Regions from separate parts of the Scandinavium sp. UTDF21-P1B genome, predicted to be linked through region 3. Evidence: predicted binding sites of a transcription regulator. Region 3 holds the regulator's gene; each other region holds the start of a gene.
The links. The regulator PurR, encoded in region 3, represses purine synthesis genes. The targets are predictions, from matches to a motif close to CANGCAAACGTTTGCNTG.
Positions count from the first base shown of each region.

Region 1: gcvT (glycine cleavage system aminomethyltransferase GcvT) is a predicted target of PurR. The motif match lies at 1,189-1,206, and genes of this name have one in related genera.
Region 2: tusA (sulfurtransferase TusA) is a predicted target of PurR. The motif match lies at 1,741-1,758, and genes of this name have one in related genera.
Region 4: glyA (serine hydroxymethyltransferase) is a predicted target of PurR. The motif match lies at 1,407-1,424, and genes of this name have one in related genera.

Region 1 is NZ_JBFLVD010000006.1:8,440-11,647, forward strand. It holds gene ubiI (FAD-dependent 2-octaprenylphenol hydroxylase) at 1-875, shown strand, start outside; gene gcvT (glycine cleavage system aminomethyltransferase GcvT) at 1,295-2,389, shown strand; gene gcvH (glycine cleavage system protein GcvH) at 2,418-2,807, shown strand; gene gcvP (aminomethyl-transferring glycine dehydrogenase) at 2,976-3,208, shown strand, end outside.
Region 2 is NZ_JBFLVD010000018.1:185,599-188,806, reverse strand. It holds gene AB1287_RS16015 (AI-2E family transporter) at 1-231, opposite strand, end outside; gene AB1287_RS16010 (DcrB family lipoprotein) at 354-911, opposite strand; gene AB1287_RS16005 (7-cyano-7-deazaguanine/7-aminomethyl-7-deazaguanine transporter) at 985-1,650, opposite strand; gene tusA (sulfurtransferase TusA) at 1,818-2,063, shown strand; gene AB1287_RS15995 (TRAP transporter substrate-binding protein) at 2,236-3,208, shown strand, end outside.
Region 3 is NZ_JBFLVD010000010.1:120,263-123,470, reverse strand. It holds gene AB1287_RS06235 (MFS transporter) at 1-362, opposite strand, end outside; gene AB1287_RS06230 (YnhF family membrane protein) at 533-622, opposite strand; gene purR (HTH-type transcriptional repressor PurR) at 916-1,941, shown strand; gene punR (DNA-binding transcriptional activator PunR) at 1,959-2,870, opposite strand; gene punC (purine nucleoside transporter PunC) at 2,981-3,208, shown strand, end outside.
Region 4 is NZ_JBFLVD010000013.1:202,470-205,677, reverse strand. It holds gene hmpA (NO-inducible flavohemoprotein) at 47-1,225, opposite strand; gene glyA (serine hydroxymethyltransferase) at 1,541-2,794, shown strand; gene AB1287_RS10565 (DoxX family protein) at 2,871-3,208, opposite strand, start outside.

The DNA of each region.
Region 1 (3,208 bases), on a different contig from region 3:
ACGGCGTGATCCACCATGCGCTGTGGCGTAAAGCGCAAAAGAGCAAAGATATTACGCTGATGGCGCCCGCCGAACTGGCGCAGGTTGTCTGGGGCGAAAACGAAGCCTTCCTCACGCTGAAAGATGGCAATATGCTGACGGCGAAACTGGTCATCGGCGCGGACGGCGCTAGCTCCTGGCTGCGTAACAAAGCGGATATTCCGCTGACCTCATGGGATTACCGTCACCACGCGCTGGTGGCGACCATTCGCACCGCCGAGCCGCATCAGGCAGTGGCTCGCCAGGCGTTTCACGGCGAGGGTATTCTGGCCTTCCTGCCGCTCAGCGATTCGCACCTGTGCTCCATCGTCTGGTCGCTGTCGCCGGAAGAAGCCGCAAAAATGCAGCAGGCCGACGAAGCCACGTTTAATCAGGCGCTGAACGTGGCATTTGATAATCGCCTTGGGCTTTGCGAAGTGGAAAGCGAACGTCAGGTCTTTCCGCTGACCGGGCGCTATGCGCGCCAGTTTGCCGCTCACCGTCTGGCGCTGGTTGGCGATGCAGCTCATACCATTCATCCGCTGGCCGGGCAGGGCGTTAACCTGGGCTTTATGGATGCCGCGGAGCTCATTGATGAGATCCGTCGCCTGCATGCGCAGGGGAAAGATTTCGGCCAGCACTTCTACCTGCGCCGCTATGAGCGCAGCCGCAAGCACAGCGCCGCGCTGATGCTCGCCGGCATGCAGGGCTTCCGTGAGCTGTTTGCAGGTGCTAATCCTGCCAAAAAGCTGCTGCGTGATATCGGTCTCAAGCTTGCCGATACGCTGCCGGGCGTCAAGCCGCAGCTGATCCGTCAGGCGATGGGTCTCAACGATCTTCCTGACTGGTTACGTTAAGCCGGTCACACTTCTCAACCCGGCCACAGGGCCGGGTCTCCTCACCTCATTTGAAATAATCTAATTTCACGTCCTATTTCGCATTAGTTTTATTCATGTCATGAAAATGCGACTACGGAAAATCAGCCCAATTTTCCGCAGTAAATATCACCTTGTACCAAACCATATGGCTAAATGTTAATTTTATGTGGCATTAGTCGCAGAAAAGCAGTCGATCGTTCTGTTATGTTTTCGGCTCTTTTTGGTCATAAGCTAATCTGATGGATGGCTTTCCCTTATGGTTTACCGCGGTTTTCAGTGGTAACGTCAGGCAAAAGAGAACGTTTGCGTCGATGCCTGGATGGGCGTCGATGTCCGGCTTCGTGGCCGCGTTGGCGTCCACAAAGCTGCAACTGCCCCGCTTATTCGATGAGGACAAGATGGCTCAACAGACGCCTTTGTATGAACAACACACGCTGTGTGGCGCGCGCATGGTGGACTTCCACGGCTGGATGATGCCGCTGCACTATGGCTCGCAGATTGATGAGCACCATGCAGTGCGCACCGGCGCCGGCATGTTTGATGTTTCTCACATGACGATTGTCGATCTGCACGGCAGCCGTACCCGCGAGCTCCTGCGCTATCTGCTGGCAAACGACGTAGCCAAACTTACCCAGCCTGGCAAAGCGCTCTACACCGGCATGCTCAATGCCTCCGCCGGGGTTATCGACGATTTGATCGTTTACTTCCTCACTGAAGACTATTTCCGCCTCGTGGTGAACTCTGCTACCCGCGAAAAAGACCTCGCCTGGATCACCCAGCACGCTGAGCCGTACGGTGTGGAAATCACCGTGCGTGATGACCTGGCGCTGATTGCCGTTCAGGGGCCGGACGCGCAGGCGAAAGCCGCCAGCCTGTTCAGCGATGAGCAGCGTAAAGCGGTGGAAGGCATGAAGCCGTTCTTTGGCGTACAGGCAGGGGATCTGTTTGTCGCGACAACGGGCTACACCGGTGAAGCTGGTTATGAAATTGCGCTGCCCAATGAAAAAGCGGCTGAGTTCTGGCATGCGCTGGTGGAAACCGGCGTCAAGCCTTGTGGTCTGGGCGCGCGCGATACGCTGCGTCTGGAAGCTGGCATGAACCTTTACGGGCAGGAGATGGACGAAGGCATTTCTCCGCTGGCGGCCAACATGGGCTGGACCATCGCCTGGGAACCGGAGGCCCGTGATTTTATCGGCCGCGAGGCGCTGGAGTCGCAACGCGAGCACGGCACCGAAAAACTGGTGGGCCTGGTGATGACCGAGAAAGGCGTGCTGCGCGGCGAGCTGCCGGTACGTTTTACGGATGCTCAGGGCAACCAGCATGAAGGCATTATCACCAGCGGCACCTTCTCTCCAACGCTCGGCTACAGCATTGCGCTGGCCCGCGTGGCTGCGGACATTGGTGAAACCGCCGTGGTGCAAATTCGCAACCGTGAAATGCCGGTCAAAGTGACCAAACCTGTTTTTGTACGCAACGGTAAAGCCGTTGTGTAATCGATTATTTTTTTCTGGAGAAATGTGAATGAGCAATGTACCTGCCGAACTGAAATACAGCAAAGAACACGAATGGCTGCGTAAAGAGGCCGATGGCTCTTACACCGTGGGCATTACCGAGCACGCACAGGAGCTGCTCGGCGACATGGTGTTTGTCGATCTGCCGGAAGTGGGTAAAACCGTTTCCGCAGGCGATGACTGCGCCGTGGCGGAATCCGTAAAAGCGGCGTCCGATATCTATGCCCCAATCAGCGGCGAAATCGTGGCCGTCAACGACGAGCTGAGCGATTCTCCTGAGCTGGTCAACAGCGAGCCGTATGCCGCAGGCTGGATCTTCAAAATCAAAGCCAGCGACGAAGGCGAAGTGGCTGCTTTGCTGGACGCCTCGGCGTACGAAGCGCTGTTAGAAGACGAGTAAAACTGTGCCGGATGGCACTGCGTTTATCCGGCCTACGGTAGCCGGGAATGCGTCAGCGTCACCAGACTTTGTAGGCCCGGTTTGTATGTAGGCCCGGTAAGCGCCAGCGCCGCCGGGCAGTTCATTTCAGAATCACCGATTCACCGCACGTTCCAGGAACCTTCGCTCATGACACAGACGTTAAGCCAGCTTGAAAATCGCGGCGCTTTTATCGAACGCCATATCGGCCCGGATGCGGCTCAGCAGCAGGAGATGCTGAACACCGTCGGCGCAGAATCATTAGACGCGCTGACCGGGCAGATCGTGCCGCAGGACATTCAGCTGGCGACGCCGCCGCAGGTCGGTGACGCCACCACAGAATTCGCGGCTCTTGCCGAGCTGAAAGCTATCGCCAGCCGCAA
Region 2 (3,208 bases), on a different contig from region 3:
AGTAAGCACACAAAGCATCACAAACACCACGATCGAGATGGCTATCGGCCGCTTTACGCCGCGGCGAATAAACCAGGTGACCAGCGGATTGAGAACAATGGCGAAAAAGAGCGCTAGCAGGAGCTGAACGATGATGTCTGCTGCGGCGTGGATCCCGGCAAGAATGATCACCAGAGACGCCAGCTTTAACAGAATGTGTAAACCCGCTTTATCCGCGGCAGGTGTGGTCATGGTATTTTCCTTAATAAGCTATCGGCATTAAGTGTAGTGCGTTGCGGCGGGTTAATCGTCTGAAAGCGGGGCAAAAAAAAGCCCCGGTCGCAAAACCAGAGCTTGTCCGTCAGCGGGCTAATTTAGTTGATGACGATGGTGTTAATAATGTCTTCAGCCTGGGTCTGCGCTTTTTGCTGATTGTCAGCAGGCAGGGTGATTTGCAGGGTCAGCAGTTTGTCATCCACTTTGCCCAGCACCACGGAAGAGTACGCGGTCTGACCTTTTGCAGAGATGATGCTGTCGAGCTGCTGCAGGGTATGACCCTTCAGCTCGATGGATTTGTTGGTTACGACCTGCAGCTGCGGGTCACGGCCGCGCTGCTGCTCTTCCAGACGGGAAGCCAGCACGCCCAAGTCTTCACTGGTGTTGTCGCCCACAATCACGATCACGGCTTTCTGGCCTGTGGCGTCAGAATAAACGTGCATGTTATTGGCCTGAGTTCCCAATTTGCCGCTCTGATCGGTCATATCACCCGGCAGAGAGAAACTGAGTTTGCCGTCCAGTAATTTAACGGACTGGGCAGCCGCGTTGCTTTCGGCGGATGCTCCCTGGGCAGGGGCTTTGCTGTCACTGTTATCACAGGCCGCAAGACCCATTACCAGCAGGCCAATACCGGCGTATTTAACCAATTTGCGCATTGACATCTTCCTTTTGATATACGGCCATTAACGGCACATCCACGTATCTTATCACAACCCGTGAAATGCACGCTTACCCGTGCTGAAAAGCGGGGATTTCAGATTTATCTGCGAGCCTTTTCAACAGCATATTCAGCAATACGCCGTACATCGGCAGGAAGAATACGATACTGATGAGCAACTTGAAGCTGTAGTCGACCAGCGCGATTTCCTGCCAGTGGCTGGCCATAAACGGGTCCGTGCTGCGCCAGAAGGCAATGAAGAAGAAGGCGACGGTATCGCTGATATTGCCAAACAGCGTCGAGGCCGTCGGTGCAAGCCACCAGTGGCGGCTTTTACGCAGGCGGTTAAAGACGCCTACATCAAGGATCTGCCCCAGCGCATAGGCCATAAAGCTGGCGGCGGCGATGCGCGCCACGAACAGGTTGAAGCTGCCGAGGGCGGCGAAGCCCTGCCACTCGCCCATATAAAATAGCGAAGAGATGACATAGGAAATCAGCAAAGCCGGCACCATCACCGCAAAAATAATCCAGCGGGCCAGCGGCGCGCCAAAAATACGCACGGTTAAATCCGTGGCGAGGAAAATAAACGGAAAGCTGAAGGCGCCCCAGGTGGTGTGAAAACCAAAAACGGAGACCGGAAGCTGCACCAGATAGTTGCTGGACGTGATCACCAGCAGATGAAAAAGCGAAAGCCAGAACAACGCTTTTACGCGCTGGGCCTGAGAAAACATCGTCATATTGTGACCTTTTTAGTGGTTGGGGTGAGGGAACCCAATGAAAACCGCCGCATGATACTGCGTTCGTTGCGCTTTGCAACGGCTAATTTTCGCGCAATCGTTAACCTGCCTTGCGCCACAAAAAAGTGCGCGTAAACTAATGCGGTTTTTGACTGACTGAGTGAACCATGAGCGATCTTTTTTCTGCCGCTGACCACACCCTGGACGCACAAGGCCTGCGCTGCCCGGAGCCAGTAATGATGGTGCGTAAAACCGTGCGTACAATGCCCGTGGGCGAAACGCTGCTGATTATCGCCGACGATCCGGCAACCACCCGTGACATCCCCGGCTTCTGCCGCTTTATGGAACATGAGCTGATTGCTCAGCAAACCGAAAGTCTGCCTTATCAGTATTTGATTCGAAAAGGCCATTGATTCCTCAGGGCGGAAATTGTGATCCGCTCTGAAATATTGTTATCAAAACATTAAACCAACGTTTCACAATTGTAGCTTTTGTGAGGCGTCTCACCGTCGTTTTCCTGACACCAGGCTAGTTTTTAAACGCAAAATTAAAACAACGTTTTATTAAATACCCTGGAGACGACCGATGAAAATGACTGTAAGGCCATTTGTGGCCGCCCTTTGCCTGTCCACCGCCACCCTCATTTTTTCCCCTTTTCTTCTCGCACAAACCATCCGTGCCGCCGACGTTCACCCGGAAGGTTATCCGAACGTTGTCGCGGTGCAGCACATGGGGGAAAAGCTCAAACAGCAGACCAACGGCGAACTGGACATTAAAGTCTTCCCGGGCGGTGTGCTGGGCGATGAAAAGCAAATGATCGAGCAGGCGCAGATGGGGGCAATTGATATGATCCGCGTGTCGATGGCTCCCGTGGCGGCGATCCTGCCGGACGTTGAAGCCTTTACTCTGCCCTACGTTTTTCGCGATGAAGATCATATGCACAAGGTTATTGACGGAGATATCGGCAAACAGATTGGCGACAAGCTGACCAGCAACCCGAAATCGAAGCTGGTGTTCCTTGGCTGGATGGACTCCGGCACACGTAACCTCATTACCAAACAGCCGGTGGCGAAACCTGAAGATCTGAAAGGGATGAAAATTCGCGTGCAGGGGAGTCCGGTCGCCATTGATACCCTTAAAGACATGGGCGCAAACGCCGTGGCGATGGGCGTGAGCGAAGTATACAGCGGGATGCAGACCGGGGTGATTGACGGCGCAGAGAACAATCCGCCGACCTTCATCGCACACAACTACATGCCGGTTGCTAAAAACTACACTCTCAGCGGCCACTTCATCACCCCGGAAATGTTGCTCTATTCAAAAGTGAAGTGGGACAAGCTCAGCGCCGACCAGCAGCAAAAAATCCTTACCCTGGCCCGTGAGGCACAGATGGAGCAGCGTCAGCTGTGGAATGCCTACAACCAGCAGGCGCTGGAGAAAATGAAGGCCGGAGGCGTGCAGTTCAACGAAATTGACAAAGCATACTTCGTCCAGGCGACGGAGCCGGTACGTAAAGCCTATGGCGAAAAACATCAGGCTCTGATGAAAGCCATTGCCG
Region 3 (3,208 bases):
ACGCTCGCGGCCACAACAGATCCCAGACCAAAGAAAGCACCGTGGTTAAGGCTGGTGATGATGCGAGAGAGCAATAATGTGGTGTAGTCCGGTGCAATAGCCGACAGCACGTTGCCGAGCGTAAAAATCGCCATCAGAAAGATAAGCGCATTGCGGCGAGCGCGATGTGACAGCAGCAGAGTCATTAACGGCGCGCCAACCATCACACCGATTGCGTAAGCGCTGATCAGCATGCCTGCTACGGGAATCGAAACATCCACGCCTTTAGCGATAACGGGCAATAGCCCCATGGGCGAGAACTCGGTAGTGCCGATAGCAAATGCGCCGATTGCCAACGCCAGCAGTGGAAAATTGATTTTCATGTTACGACTCCGGTTAACCCTTTCCAGTAAAGGGCACGACAACAGAAGTCAAAAGCATGACATCAATCACAAAAAAACAGAAGTAAACAAAATGGCAAAAGATTTTTGCTAATTTGGTAACAATCAGACGGGGGTGGTGATGGAGGAAGAGGACTCTCCCTCCGGATAAATCAGTGTAACACCGCAGTCAGCCCGGCGGCGACAATGAGTGCCAGAGCGATCACAGTGGTCATCAGAGAGAGCTTCAGGTCGGTACTCATCAATTATTCTCCTTTTTATCCCCACAACAAAAGTGAGCCTGCTCATTTTTGCACACTTCAGGCTGAAAATCTTCCAGGTTTTAGAGCCATAGCGATTTTTCTCTTCCCCTTTGCCTCAGAATCAGACAAAATTCCACGCTAATTTAAAAGCGTACCAGCCATTGACCCCCTCCTGTCGTCCTGTGTCGTATCCCGGCGTACCGCAATTCAAATGAATTGTGTTAAGGGTGTGTAAAGGCAAACGTTTACGTGCCGGTCATCAGGCGTAAGGAAAGGGTCTGGAGTGAGAACGAATGGCAACAATTAAAGATGTAGCGAAGCGCGCAAACGTTTCCACTACAACCGTGTCACATGTTATTAACAAGACGCGTTTTGTCGCAGAAGAAACACGCAACGCCGTGTGGGCGGCAATCAAAGAGCTGCACTACTCCCCAAGTGCCGTAGCGCGCAGCCTGAAGGTCAATCACACCAAAACTATTGGCCTGCTGGCCACCAGCAGTGAAGCGGCTTATTTTGCGGAAATCATTGAAGCCGTTGAAAAAAACTGTTTCGAAAAGGGTTATACCCTGATTCTTGGCAACGCCTGGAACAACCTGGAAAAACAGCGTGCTTATCTCTCTATGATGGCGCAAAAGCGCGTCGATGGCCTGTTGGTGATGTGTTCTGAATATCCGCAGCCGGTACTCGACATGCTGGAAGAGTATCGCCATATTCCGATGGTCGTGATGGACTGGGGTGAAGCCAAAGCCGACTTCACCGACTCGGTGATCGATAACGCTTTCCAGGGCGGCTATCTTGCCGGGCGCTACCTGGTCGAACGCGGCCACCGCGATATCGGCGTGATCCCAGGCCCAATGGAGCGCAACACCGGCGCTGGCCGTCTGGCCGGATTCATGAAAGCCATGGAAGAAGCGCAAATTACCGTGCCGGAAAACTGGATCGTTCAGGGCGACTTTGAACCGGAATCCGGCTACCGCGCCATGCAGCAGATGATTGCGCAACAGCCACGCCCTACCGCGGTCTTCTGTGGCGGTGACATCATGGCGATGGGCGCACTCTGTGCCGCCGATGAACACGGCCTTCGCGTGCCTCAGGATATTTCGGTGATCGGATATGACAACGTGCGCAACGCTCGCTTCTTCACCCCAGCGCTGACCACCATCCATCAGCCAAAGGATTCCCTTGGGGAAGCCGCCTTCGATATGCTGCTGGACCGAATCGTCAACAAGCGCGAAGAGTCACAGTCCATTGAGGTCCACCCACGCCTGATCGAGCGCCGTTCAGTGGCAGACGGCCCGTTCCGCGATTACCGCCGCTAATCTCTGTGCGGAGCCGGTCAATCCGGCTCCTGCAGCCACTCTTTATTTAGCGTTTCGCTGTCCCCAAGATACTCCAGCAGCCAGCTCAGGGCCGGGGACATATCATTTTGCTGCCACGTCAGGCAGCATGCCGCATCCGGGAACGGGTTCTCAAGATCCAATGCCACCCACTCGCCGCTATCGATGTAAGGCCGTGCAAAATGCGTTGGCACCATTCCGGCGCACAGCCCTGCCGAAAGGCACGTTGCAGAAGATTCCCAGTCCGGCACCACGATACGCTTCTGATTATCCAGCAGCCAGGTGATGCGCTTAGGCAAAGAGCGGGAGGTATCCTCGCGCACCAGAGAAGGCCAGTTGCGCAACACCTCGTCGCTCAGCGGTCCCGGCATTTGAGCCAGAGGATGTTGATTCGACACCACGCAGCTCCAGCTCAGCATGCCCATATCGCGAAACGCATAGCGTCCACCGACCGGAATCGCCTGCGTTGCCCCGATCGCCAGCTCAACTCGCCCGTCCGACAGTGCATCCCAGACGCCGTTGAACACTTCCTGGAAAACGCACAGCTCCACGTCCTGGAAATGACGGTAGAAATCGACAATCAGCTGCCGGGTACGCTCCGGGCGCACGATGTTATCCACGGCAATGGCCAGATTGCCACGCCATCCGTTAGCGATCTGTTGGCACTGCTGACGGGTGATCTGCATTTTTTTGATAACAGACCGCCCTTCCTTCAAAAACCAGACGCCAGCGGGGGTGAGCTCCACGTCGCGATGACGTCGTTCAAACAGCGGCACTGCCAGCCATTCTTCGAGCTGACGCACGGTGTAGCTTACCGCTGAAGGCACGCGGTGCAGCTCCTGCGCTGCCGCGCTAAAGCTTCCGTTGCGGGCGACCGCATCCACCACTTCAAGGGAATATTCAGACCACATTTTCTGCCTGCAAAAATTTTGAATTCACCAGACAAATATTAGCGTTTCACAAGCGAAGTTGCACTCCCTACACTCAGCAGCCTGGTACACCTGCAATGAGAAAGAGAAAGATGATGCAACCTGGGAAAGGATTTTTATGCTGGCTGGGGGGCTTAAGCGTGCTCGGTTTTTTGGCAACCGACATGTATCTGCCCGCTTTTGCCGCGATTCAGAATGATTTACAAACCCCTGCAGCCGCCGTTAGCGCAAGCCTGAGTCTGTTCCTGGCCGGTTTTGCTTTCGCTCAGTTGCTGTGGGGGCCGCTTTCCGATCGCTACGGACGGAAACCCGTGCTGCTA
Region 4 (3,208 bases), on a different contig from region 3:
TTACAGAAAGTGTATACGGGCCGGAAAGTTATCCGGCCCGGGAACCTTACAGCACCTTATGTGGGCCGAAGCATTCGTAGTGAATATTGTCGGCGTTGATGCCGAGCGCCACGAGCTGTTTTGCGGCGAACTGCATAAAGCCGACCGGACCACAGAGATAAAACTGCATTGCCGGATCGCTGAACTGGCCTTCCAACGCGCTTAAATCCATCAGGCCCGCGCTGTCGTAAGCGTCCTGTTCCTGCGGCGCGTTGTACCAGACATGGGAAGCAAAGCGTGGCAGTTTTGCGCCCAGCGCCTTCACTTCATCAGCAAAGGCGTGCACCGCGCCATTTTCCGCGGCGTGGAACCAGTTCACCTGCGCCGGGTGCGCACAGTTTGCCAGCGTGTCGAGCATTGCTAGCATTGGCGTCTGGCCGACGCCTGCGGAGATCAGCGTCACCGGGGTATTTGCTTCGACGGACATAAAGAAATCGCCCGCCGGGGCGGCGAGGTGCACGGTGTCGCCCACGCTGGCCTCATCATGCAGCCATTCGGAGACCTGACCGCCGGTTTCGCGCTTCACGGCGATGCGATAGCTTTTGCCGTTTGGCTGACGGGTCAGCGAATACTGGCGAATTTCCTGATGAGGGAAGCCTTCCGGCTTTAGCCACACGCCGAGATACTGACCTGGCTGATAGTCGGCCACCTCGCCGTCGTCTGCCGGGACGAATTCAAAGGCGGTGATAAGCTTGCTTTGCGGCGCTTTGCTCACGATGCGGAACGCGCGGGTGCCTTCCCAGCCGCCGGTTTTAGCGGCGTTCTGCTGATAGATTTCCCCTTCGCGCTTAATGAACACGTCCGCCAGCACGCCATAGGCTTTGCCCCACGCGTCGAGGACTTCCTGGCCCGGGCTGAACATTTCATCGAGCGTTGCCAGCAAATGGCCGCCCACGATGGCGTACTGCTCAGGCTTAATCTGGAAGCTGGTGTGCTTCTGGGCGATCTTCTCTACCGCAGGCAGCAGGGCGGCAAGGTTCTCGATATTACTGGCATAGGCCGCAATGGCGTTGAACAGCGCTTCACGCTGGTCGCCGTTGCGCTGGTTGCTCATATTGAAGATCTCTTTTAACTCAGGATTATGAGCAAACATGCGGTCGTAAAAGTGGGCGGTGAGTTTTGGGCCGGTTTCAACCAGCAGGGGAATGGTGGCTTTCACCGTAGCGATGGTTTGCGCGTCTAGCATGGGACTGTCCTTTTTCGGTTTCTTTGTCATGATTAGATATGATGCATTTTAAATGCATGTTATGAGAAAGCCCCTTACTTGTAAAGGATTCTGTACAAGCTGAAAAATTTGCATCACAAACCTGAAAAGAAATCGCTTTACCCGGGCGGAATCTTTATTGCTCAAACCCTTGTGTGACGCCGAGGTAATCGTTTGCGTAAAAACGTTTGTCAAGACCTGTTATCGCAGAACTTATCAGTTATACTGTCCGCCGTTGTCCGAAAGGGCCCCCTTTTTTAGCGGTAAAACTACTGTTAGCTGAGTCAGGAGATGCGAATGTTAAAGCGTGAAATGAACATTGCCGATTATGATGCCGAACTGTGGCAGGCTATGGAGCAGGAAAAAGTCCGTCAGGAAGAGCACATCGAACTGATCGCCTCCGAAAACTACACCAGCCCGCGCGTGATGCAGGCTCAGGGTTCTCAGTTAACCAACAAGTACGCTGAAGGCTACCCGGGCAAACGCTATTACGGCGGCTGCGAATACGTTGACGTGGTTGAGCAGCTGGCTATCGATCGTGCTAAAGAACTGTTTGGCGCCGATTACGCTAACGTGCAGCCGCACTCTGGTTCCCAGGCGAACTTCGCGGTCTACACCGCACTGCTGCAGCCGGGCGACACCGTGCTGGGCATGAACCTGGCGCAGGGCGGTCACCTGACTCACGGCTCCCCGGTCAACTTCTCCGGCAAGCTGTACAACATCATCCCTTACGGCATCGATGAGTCTGGCAAAATTGACTACGAAGACATGGCGAAGCAGGCCAAAGAGCATAAGCCGAAGATGATCATCGGTGGCTTCTCTGCCTACTCAGGCGTGGTTGATTGGGCCAAAATGCGTGAAATCGCAGACAGCATCGGCGCGTACCTGTTTGTCGACATGGCGCACGTTGCGGGTCTGATTGCCGCAGGCGTTTACCCGAACCCGGTTCCACACGCTCACGTTGTGACCACCACCACTCACAAAACCCTGGCAGGTCCACGCGGTGGCCTGATCCTGGCGAAAGGCGGTGACGAAGAGCTGTATAAGAAGCTGAACTCCGCTGTCTTCCCAAGCGCGCAGGGCGGCCCGCTGATGCACGTTATCGCAGCGAAAGCCGTGGCGCTGAAGGAAGCCATGGAGCCTGAATTTAAGGTTTACCAGCAGCAGGTCGCTAAGAATGCGAAAGCGATGGTGGAAGTGTTCCTGAACCGCGGCTACAAAGTGGTGTCCGGCGGCACTGAAAACCACCTGTTCCTGCTGGATCTGGTCGACAAAAACCTGACCGGTAAAGAAGCCGACGCCGCGCTGGGCCGCGCCAACATTACCGTTAACAAAAACAGCGTACCGAACGATCCGAAGAGCCCGTTCGTGACCTCCGGCATCCGTATCGGTTCTCCGGCGATTACCCGTCGCGGTTTCAAAGAAGCCGAAGCGAAAGAGCTGGCGGGCTGGATGTGCGACGTGCTGGACAACATCAATGATGAAGCCAACATTGAGCGCATCAAAGGTAAAGTGCTGGATATCTGTGCCCGTTTCCCGGTTTACGCATAATTATCTGCACCCTTAAAAAAAGGCCGCTTATGCGGCCTTTTTTAATGCCTGATGGCGGCTGTGCCACCCGGCACGCTTACCGCCGATCGACTGAAATCGCTCCCGGCCCGGTAATCGCCAGCAGCAAAAACGCCCCGGCAATGCTGACGTTTTTGTAGAAGTTAATCATGTTTGGCACCACCGCATCCCCGCTCATATCCCAGTAATGGTGACCAATCATCGCCGTTCCCAGCGTGTAGAAAATGAAAAGCACCGCCAGCGGGCGGGTAAAGAAGCCGATGACGATAAGGATGGCGGCGGGCACTTCCATAATCACCGCAATGATGGCCGAGAGCGTTGGCACAGGCGCGCCGCTTGCCGCCATATACTGCACCGTACCGTTAAACCCCATCAGCTTCGGATAACCGAAAATAA